DNA from 3 places in the Paenarthrobacter sp. C1 genome. Region 3 is predicted to be linked to each of the others. Evidence: riboswitches for the same ligand, from Rfam matches in the RefSeq annotation. Region 3 holds a riboswitch; each other region holds the start of a gene.

Region 1 (3,205 bases), 690 kb from region 3:
GCCACAGCGAAGGGGTGCTTGGCCCAGGCGCCCATGAGGATGGTCAGGATGCCGGCGACGAACGCCGTGGTGGCTGCGACCGCGGTGAAGCCCAGGGAAGCTCCGCTGGAGTCTGCCCCCGAGAGGATCAGCGGGTTCAGCACAACGATGTAGCTCATGGCGAAGAATGTCGCGAAGCCGCCACGGATTTCCCTTGAGTACGTGGAGCCACGTTCGGAAATCTTGAAATAGCGGTCCACTGCAGAACCTTGTTTAAGCATGAAGGTCTCCGGGTATTGGGGGGAGTGTGCTCTCAAATCCTATGCCGTTGAATGTGGGAGCTTCGGACCATTCCCCTAGTCTGTAAGGAAGCCAACACTAGGAGAAACCGCCCCATGCGTACCATCCGCCCGCTTCTGGCCGCCGTCGTCGCCGCCCTTGCCTTCGCGTCTGCCCTGCTGTTTTCCGCGGCTCCGGCGTCCGCGCACGACGTCGCGGAATCCACAGCGCCGGCGAACGGTGCAACCGTGGCTGAAGTGCCGGCGTCGGTCTCCATTACGTTCAACAACCGGCCGCTGGCCATCGGATCGGGCGTCTCCGTAACCTCCGGCGGCGAGAACTGGGCAGACGGGCCGGTCGAGATCATCGACAGCCAGGCCGTGCAGAAGCTCCGGGCCGGCGCGCCGGCGGGGGAGTACACGGTGGTGTGGCGCGTTGTCAGCTCCGATTCGCACCCCATCGAGGGCACCTTCAAGTTCACGGCCACAGCGGGAAGCACGACGGCGGCAAGCGGCTCGGCCGCCCCCTCGGCGTCCGCTTCGGCCACCTCGGGATCGGTGCCGTCCGCAGGTACGGCTCCTCCGGGAACAGTTGGCAGTTCGCCCGCGGCAGATGCGTCCCAGCCGTTCCCCTGGAGCATTGTTGTCATTGCGGTTGTTGCGGTTGCGCTCGTGATCTTCCTCGCCGTTACAGCCCGCAGGAAACTTGCCGGATCGGATGACGAAAACCGCCCGGAAGCCGCGGAATAGCGGGCTTTTCTACGTAGCTGCGAATATCTCGGTTCGGTTACCGCGACACGCCAAAGCTGCAGTCCTCGTTACTTAAATGTGACTTCGGCGGGATCATCGCGTACGGTAGTACCTGTGCCTGTTCCACGTAGCGGGCACTTCCGGCCTGATTGCCTAGCTCTGCCGCAGTCCGGAATCCGTTCGCAGACAAACCTACGGCAGAGACGGGGAACCCATTTTGGGCCGCTTTCGAGCGTGCCTTGGGGTGAAGTCACGAAACTTCCGCTGAACAGCGGGGGATAGTGGCCGGGTGACTCCCATCCGAATCCGACAGCTAACCTCGCAGGCATCGGGAGAGGCTCTTTCATGTCTTCACGCATTCTTCGCGGCCGTCGTAAGGCGGACAGCGTACGTCCTAATCCGTTCATCTCCATCTCCAAGGCAGTTGCCAGCAACGCTTCCGGCGCTGGCCGCCAGGCAGCTGTTATCGCAGCAGCTTCCGGACTCGTTCTGACCGGATCTGTCGCTGCACACGCTGCAGAGGCTCCGGTCCAGCGCGATGCCAGCCCCGCTACGGTCGCCGAGACCGCTTCCGAGGCCCCCACCAAGGTTGTTACCGCTCTTTCTACGGCTACCGTCAACTTCGAGCGTCCGGCTGTTGCTTCTGTTGCAGCTCCGGTCATCGAAAAGCCGGCTCCTGTAGTTGAAGCCCCCGCTGCCAAGCCGGCTGCCGTTACCGCTGCTGCAGCGGCGGCTCCCGTAGCTGCCCAGGCTGCAGTTGCAGCTCCGGCCGCTGTTGCACCTGCTGCTGCTCCTGTAGCTGCTGCTCCCGCTGCCGGTGGCGTCAACGCTGCCATGGTTGCCTCGGCTTACGCCCAGATCGGCATCATGCAGGACTGCACCGCCATGGTTGAGCGGGCCCTCGGTTCCGCCGGCATTCCGGTTGGCGACCTCGCTCCCATGCAGTTCATGAACTACGGCAAGGTTGTCAGCGACCCGCAGCCGGGCGACATGATCGTCCAGTCCGGCCACGTCGCCATCTACATCGGCAACGGCCAGGCAATCAGCGGTGGAATCAACGGCAACCAGACGGGCATCCACCCGATCAGCTGGTTGACCGCTACTGGTCCCATCACGTACGTACGCGCTGGCGCATAAGCCTCACGCTTCAACGCAAGGGCCGGTGTCTCCGAAGATCATCTTCGAGGACACCGGCCTTTGGCGTTTAAAATTCGTGTTGCGGCTGCCGTGAATGATGCCGGCTAGGCGATGGCGATACCCGGGCCGCCCGGGAGCGCCACCTTGGTGGAGATTGCCTGACCCACTGCCTTGGCTTGCCGCAGGACTTCCTTGGGGCTGGGCGTAATGAGCTCGCCCACGCCCACCAGGTGCATTCCCACTGCCCGCATCGCGGAGACCAGGTTCTGTCCGACGGCGATTCCAAGTTCGGCCAGCATGCGGCGCAGCTGGCTCTGGGCGCAGCGTGTGACCACAATATGGTCTGCCAGGAGAATCCCGTTGGCGGTGTGGACTGCCCACTGGCGCGGGGCGGATTCGAGGGGGCCGGAGGCATGGAGACCGCTCCGGGTCATGCTTGCGGCGAGCCCGTACCCGATGTGCTGGGTTGGGTCCGCGCCCAGGAAATCCAGGCGGACGGCCCTGGTGGTGCTGCGTACGTCCAGATGGTGGCTGGCCGCGTAATTGCGTAAGTGGCGGAGGATTTCGTTGCGTTCCTGGATGGACGCGGGATCGGTGACCTCGCAGCGTTGAAGCATGCCTGTGTGGACCGCCGGGCCGGTGGCTGACAGGGCACCGAAACCATCCACCACTATGGAGCCCACGCCGTAGCGGCTGAGTTCACTGGCAACTGCCAGGCCGGACAAGCCGGTTCCTATGACCACGGTGGTTGTGCGTTCCGTGCCGGAATCAGGCGCGTGTGACACTGCTTGGTTCCTCCTTGACGTGTGTGCCTTGCGGCATCGCGTGGGATCGCGTCCGAGTTCCCCAAGCGGCCGCAAATAAATGGCCGGAGTGTGCTGTAGGACACGTTCGCCGGCCATTCGGTGACTCGAACACTACCGAACTTTTTCGCGCATGGATAGCCTTCCCTGACAGCGTGTTCCGTGTGTTCATCAGCAGCACAAAAGCGGGGTCCGGAAACCGAGCCCCGACCGTTATACACATACAGCCGAGCCACCTTGATTCGGCCCTGCCGACCG
Region 2 (3,205 bases), 1.3 Mb from region 3:
TTCTGCCTGACATGGCCCGCGCGCAGGAACCTGCCCCTGTCATAGTCCGCCACGTGGAACGCGGACGAACAAGATGCGACCGCAATGGGTCCGGAATTATCCGGAGTAATTCCAAATAAGCTAGGCTGGGGGTTGGCGTTCAAAGGGTGGCGGTGGCACCGCCCACCCCGGTATGGGACGCGGTACGGTGGAGATTACGCAAGAACTGCGTTCGAGGAGAGCTGAGCTGGATGACGGATCTGATCGATACCACTGAGATGTATCTTCGGACCATTTTGGAGCTTGAAGAAGAAAACATTGTGGCTCTCAGGGCCCGCATAGCCGAACGCCTGCGGCACTCCGGCCCCACGGTCTCCCAGACCATCGGGCGGATGGAGCGCGATGGCCTGGTGATTGTGTCCAACGACCGCCACCTGGAGCTGACCGAAGTCGGACGCAAGCGTGCCACCGAAGTCATGCGGAAGCACCGTCTGGCGGAGCGGCTCCTGGCCGATGTCATCGGACTCGACTGGGCGTACGTGCATGATGAAGCCTGCCGCTGGGAGCACGTGATGAGTGAGCGCGTGGAGCGCCGGCTCTACGAACTGCTTGAGCATCCCACCGAGTCACCTTACGGAAATCCGATTCCGGGACTGGAAGCACTGGGAGGCATGGCCGGAACGCAGTTCCCCCGGATCGACGTGAACCTCCTGCAGGCCATGGACGGCTACGCCTCCGACTCCCGGGTGGTTGTCACGCGGCTGGCCGAGCCCATCCAGGTGGAGCCGGAACTGCTCACCCAGTTGGATGAGGGCGGAATCCGGCCCGGGGCGCCGGTCTCCCTCGAGCGCGTGGGCGAGTACATCTCCGTCCGGGTGCCCGGCATCGAAGGAGCCTTGGAGCTCCCGCCTGAAGTTGCAGCGCACGTCTTCGTGTCCCTCAACTGACAGCCTTCCGGTCCGACAACCCTCCCGGCAGTGTCAAACCTCACTTTGAGGGGCTTTGGCGCGCGTGTGACCTGCGGTTTTTCGAAATTGATGATAAGGGCCCGCCGCCGCAGGCATCTTTCTGTTGATAACGAATTTATTACCAACGCCCTTAATCCCCTATAGTTATCTACTAGCGCTGATACCAAAGCGTTACCTGATCCGGAGCCGAGCTCTGCCAGCGGATCGGGTGAACCATCACCACTGGCAGAGGCGGGGGAACCACAAGCGGCTGTCTAAAGAAGCAGCCTTGGGGTGAAGTCCGCAGCAGAAGTGCCCATTGATGCAAGTCCCTCCTTGGATACCTGTGTGCCGTGAGCGCTTCGTGCGGACCGGGTCTTTGAACTCTCTGACCCGAATCCGACAGCTAACTTCGCAGGCTTTTCAGAGAGGAACAGAGTTTGACATCGCAGAACGTCAGGGGCCGCCGCCGTGCGTCCGGCCCCGCTACTGAGCTGCGGCCAGCCCGCGTCGTAACGGAGATCCGGCCCCGCGACACCGAACGCCAGGTGCGCCGCCGTAAGAGCCCGTTGCGCCAGGTTGCCGACTTCGCCGCAGCAAGTGGCGTCGGGCAGAAGGCCGGAGTTGCGCTTGCCGCCACCGGACTTGCCCTGACTGTCGGCCTGCCGGCCACCAGCCCCGTCATGGCCACCTCGGAATCGGGACAGTCCGAATCTGCCCTGGCCGTTGGCGGCACTGTCGGAAGCCAGCCCGAGGTTTCCGCGGCAGCATCAGCCAAAATCGACTTCAGCCGCGCAGCTGTAGCCACCGCTGCGGACCCTGACGGAAAGCTGAAGCAACTGCTCAGCGCCCAGTCGGCCGGCAGCATCCAGCGTGCTTCTTCCGTGGGCACCCTGGGCAGCCCCCTCGACACGCTCACCACCGCTTCCCCCTTCGGTTACCGCGTCAGCCCCCTCACGGGCGGCACCGGTGACTTCCACCGCGGCCAGGACTTCGTGGCCCAATGCGGAACTGCCGTGCATGCAGCTGCAGCAGGCAAAGTGACTTTTGCCGGGTGGCACGAGTACGGCGGAGGAAACCGCGTGGTTGTGGATCACGGCAACGGCCTGGAGACCACGTACAACCACCTGTCGTCCTTCAACGTCCAGGTGGGCCAGACGGTCAACCGCGGGGACACCGTAGCCCTGAGCGGCACCACAGGCGCCTCCACCGGCTGCCACCTCCACTTCGAAGTACAGGTCAACGGCGAGGTCGTTGACCCCATGGGCTGGCTCTAAGCCAGTTGATGGTGCTCTCTCGCATTGATGACAGGCCTCGTGACCTGAATGTGACATTCGCTTTCAATTGTTATAACCTTCAGAGCGCATCGGCTTTTTAGGGGGCCGGTGCACTTGAGTGGATTGCCTAGCTCTGCCACCACTCGAGGTCCGTTCGCAAAATCGTCTGGCAGGGGCGGGGGAACCACTTCTGGTCTTCGAATGAAGGCCTTGGGGTTAAGTCGCAAAGTTTCCCAGTGAAGCAGCGCGGCCGGATGACTCCCATCCGAATCCGACAGCTCACCTCGCAGGCATTGGGAGAGGCTACCTACGTGTCATCACGCACTACCCCTGCGCGCCATCGCGCTGAATCGGTTCGTTCGAACCCGTTGAACACTCTTTCGAAGGCTGTTTCCTCGAACGCCGGTACCGTTGGCCGCCAGGCCGCCGTGCTGGCAGCAGCCTCAGGCCTCGTCCTTACTGTCGGGTTGCCGGCTCACGCCGCTGACACCGACGTCTCCACCTCGGAAGTCTCCAGCACCCAGCAGCTGGCTGCCACCGCAGTGGTCACTGCAGAGCCAACAGCCACCGTCTCCTTCGAGAGCCCCGTCGTGGCCACCAAGGAAGCCCCCAAGGTTGTCCAGCGTGCGGCCCTGGTCACAGAGCGCACGGCGGATGAAGCCACTGCAGTCACTGCCCAGTCCTCCGAAGCCAAGGAGTCCGCCTCCAGCGCGGCAGCATCCGGGCTCGCAGCGATTGCCTACACAGGAATCGGCTCGCCTTACGTATGGGGCGGCACTACTCCGAGCGGCTGGGACTGCTCCGGCTTCACCCAGTGGGTCTACGCCCAGGCCGGCATCAGCATCCCCCGCGTCAACGCCTGGACGGCCATGAAGCCCACCAGCGCCCCCCAGCCCGGTGACCTGGTCATGCAGAACGGCGGTGCGCACGTAGGCATCTACGTCGGCAACGGCATGATGATCAGTGCTTTGAACCCGGGCCAGGGAACCCTGCTGCACTCCG
Region 3 (3,205 bases):
CTTGTTGGCGCGGCCCGTCCCGGATAGGCTGGCGGAGCAAGCTAATTAGTAAGCTTACTTACGAAAGGGCTCACCATGACCAGCTATGACCCGGAAGACGATCCCCGTACCTTCGGCGTGAGCGGCGCCAGTGGACCCATCGACACTACCGCCGACGCGGACAGCATCCACGAAGATCCCGACATGCGCCAGGACGAGGACGACGACCCCGCTTCCTCGGCCAATCCCGACCCCCTGGATGGAAACGTCACAGGCCTCGAGCCAGGCGGCGGCGTGCCCCCGGGAGAAACCGCGCCCGCCGAAGGCAGCATGAGCAGCGACCAGGGGCACGAGGAGTAGTTCCCCGCCGGGCCACTACGGCAGGCTCAGGATCTCCCCAAGGTCGTACTCCGCAGGCTCTTCCAGCTGCGAGTACGTGCAACTTTCAGGAGTCCGGTCCGGCCGCCACCGACGGAACTGCGTCGTGTGGCGGAACCGGTCACCCTCCATGTAGTCGTAGGCCACCTCGATCACCAGTTCGGGGCGCAGCGGCACAAAGGAGAAGTCCTTTCCAGCGCTCCACCTGCTCTGCGCCCCGGGCATCCGTGACCCCCCGGGCGAATCGTCCTGCTTGGCCCACTCGCCCCACGGATGGTCGCCGAGTTCCACTTGATAGGGCTCAAGCTCCGCCACCAACGCCTCCCGCTTTGCCATGGGGAATGACGCCACGACGCCGACGTGATGAAGCCGGCCTGAGTCGTCGTAGAGCCCCAGGAGCATCGACCTCACAACTTTCGCGGTCTTGTGCCAACGGAACCCGGCCACCACGCAATCGGCTGTCCGCTCATGCTTCGTCTTGAACATCACCCGCTTGTTCGGCTGGTAGGTGCCGTCGAGCGGTTTCGACAGCACGCCGTCGAGGCCTGCTCCCTCAAGCTGCACGAACCATTCCTTGGCGCGCCCCAGGTCCGTCACCGCAGGCGTTACGTACACAGGAGGCCGGGCGTCGGCGAGGGCTTTCTCCAAGGCCGCGCGCCGCTCGGCGAAGGGCCGGCCGGTCAGATCCTCATCGCCGAGGGCAAGCAGGTCGAACGCCACCAGGGACGCCGGCGTCTTCTCCGCAAGCATCCGAACCCGGCTGTCCGCGGGATGGATTCGCTGCTGCAGCACCTCGAACTCAAGCCTGTTGCCCTGGATCAGGATGATCTCGCCGTCTACAACGCACTTGTCCGGAAGGTTCTTCTTCAGCGCTTCCACCAGCTCCGGGAAGTAGCGGGTCATGGGCTTCTCGTTGCGGCTGCCCAGGACGATGTCGTCCCCGTCCTTGAAGACGATGGTCCGGAATCCGTCCCATTTGGGCTCGTAATGCCCAACGTCGGGGATGTTCGGGACGGACTTGGCGAGCATGGGCGAAACGGGCGGCATCACTGGTAGGTCCATAGCTCATGTCTACCGGCCAGTACGTGCCCAAGGCTAGTGTTGGCGGATGGACATCTTGGCCGTGTTGGCAGCAGTGCTCGGAGTTCCCGCGCTCACGGGCGCGCTTTGGTACTGGATTGCGCGGGAGAACAAGCGCGGCGTCCGGCGGGCCGCAGCAGGCGGCATGCTGGGGATCGCAGACGAAGTCTTCCGCCCTGCCACACATCAGGCCCACCAGGTCCGGAAAATCGAACACGAACTCCCCGCCCCCGCGCCGGCCCCGAAGCCTAAGCGGTAGCACCCTCCCGCGGGGGCAGAACTACCGCCCGTTACATTAATGTGACTTTACTTTCCGCCTCCTGTACGGTCATAGGGCGACCCGATCTCCGCTGGGCCGCTTCTGGATTGACGCCGGGCTCTGCCGCAATCCAGGATCCGCCAGACCCGCGGCAGAGACGGGGGACCCACAGTTTCCCGGGCTTGTTTTCTCCGCAAGCCCTTGGGGTGAAGCCGCCACGCGCGGCCGGACGGCCTCGTCCGAACCCGACAGCTAACCTCGCAGGCGTTGAGAGGCACAACCATGTCCCCAACCATGGATAACCCACGCCGCGCGCAACTCGAGCGCGAGCGCACCAAGCCAACCGGACGCCGTCGGGCCCAACCCAGCGGATCCCCGGAACCAGCCACGACGGCGATCCCCACCGTAACGGCACCCACTCCGGCATCACCCGCTAAGGCTGCGCCCACCACGCGGGCTGCGGCCCGGGCCGCTGAGCGTGAGCGTGCGGCAAGGGCTGTGATCGCCCCTGCCGAGCCGAAGGCGGCCCCTGCGCTTCCGGAGCCGGCAACCGCAGGCCCGGAGCCGGCAACCGCAGCGATTCCGGTAGTCGAAGCCGCGCGGGCCGCAGCTCCGGCATCCACCACACCAGGGCCTCCCACGTCAGCCATTCCCGTGGTTGCTGCCCGCAAGGCAGCCACCCGCGGGGAAGCCGGAGCCGAAGCGGCTGCCCCGGCCCCGGCGGCATCCCGCAAGACACCTCCGCCGGTAACGGCATCAACCCTCGGCACCACCTCCTCATTTGGCCGCGAACCCCAAGCTGTTCTGCGGAAAGCCGCGTCGGTGAAGCACATGAGCCAGCGCATGGCAGTGGTTGCCGGAGCGCTGGGCCTGGTACTGACTGCGGGAACCGTCGGGCAGGCACTGGAGCTTCCGTTCTTCGGTCAGGAAAGTCCGGCCCAGGAAGCCAACGGCGGCCAGAGTGGCGAGGACCGCCAACCGGGCTCGGCAGCCCCTGCGCCCCGGGCTTCCTACACCACAGCGTCCTCCCCGTCGTCGTCGGGTCAATCGTCATCCGAAGCAGGCCAACCGGCCACGGTACCGGAGGCGACGGTACCGGAATCGCCTGTGGCGGTTTCGCCGTCGTCGGTTCCTTCACCGCACGTCTCCCTGGCAGCCCCTGTCTGGGTCCCGTCGGCGTCCGCCCCGGCAGTCGCAGCGCCGTCCCCCGTAGCCGGCACTCCGGCTCCGACCCAACCTGCGCCGGCGCCCGGCGACGTGCCCTCGGACACGATCACGACACCGCCGGCAACACCGACGCCCACCACGACGCCGACGCCGACCACCACTCCCACGCCGACCCCGACGCCAACACCGACGGGAACGCAAACGGCAAAGCCCCGGCCCACCGGCAAGCCCACCGCAGGCACGTCGCCTCAGCCGCAGGCGTCCACCTTGGAATCGCTCCTTGACGCCGCACAGAAGGCACTGCAGTGAGCACGCGGTTGCCCCGCACCAACGTGCACACCG

What was found. A riboswitch is a leader RNA that binds a small molecule or an ion and turns the genes downstream of it on or off. The one in region 3 is predicted to bind cyclic di-AMP.
Region 1: linked by a shared signal. The riboswitch ahead of ACNAOU_RS02005 (NlpC/P60 family protein) and the one ahead of ACNAOU_RS20600 (hypothetical protein) in region 3 are both predicted to bind cyclic di-AMP.
Region 2: linked by a shared signal. The riboswitch ahead of ACNAOU_RS04855 (M23 family metallopeptidase) and the one ahead of ACNAOU_RS20600 (hypothetical protein) in region 3 are both predicted to bind cyclic di-AMP.

Annotation. Positions count from the first base shown of each region.
Region 1 is NZ_CP186052.1:398,864-402,068, forward strand. It holds gene ACNAOU_RS01995 (NCS2 family permease) at 1-260, opposite strand, end outside; gene ACNAOU_RS02000 (copper resistance CopC family protein) at 375-1,007, shown strand; cyclic di-AMP (ydaO/yuaA leader) riboswitch at 1,182-1,349, shown strand; gene ACNAOU_RS02005 (NlpC/P60 family protein) at 1,353-2,144, shown strand; gene ACNAOU_RS02010 (hypothetical protein) at 2,249-2,929, opposite strand.
Region 2 is NZ_CP186052.1:999,957-1,003,161, forward strand. It holds gene ACNAOU_RS04850 (metal-dependent transcriptional regulator) at 231-926, shown strand; cyclic di-AMP (ydaO/yuaA leader) riboswitch at 1,122-1,362, shown strand; gene ACNAOU_RS04855 (M23 family metallopeptidase) at 1,367-2,203, shown strand; cyclic di-AMP (ydaO/yuaA leader) riboswitch at 2,349-2,510, shown strand; gene ACNAOU_RS04860 (C40 family peptidase) at 2,515-3,205, shown strand, end outside.
Region 3 is NZ_CP186052.1:4,408,235-4,411,439, forward strand. It holds gene ACNAOU_RS20585 (DUF6480 family protein) at 76-339, shown strand; gene ACNAOU_RS20590 (ATP-dependent DNA ligase) at 355-1,419, opposite strand; gene ACNAOU_RS20595 (hypothetical protein) at 1,466-1,696, shown strand; cyclic di-AMP (ydaO/yuaA leader) riboswitch at 1,825-1,975, shown strand; gene ACNAOU_RS20600 (hypothetical protein) at 1,991-3,172, shown strand.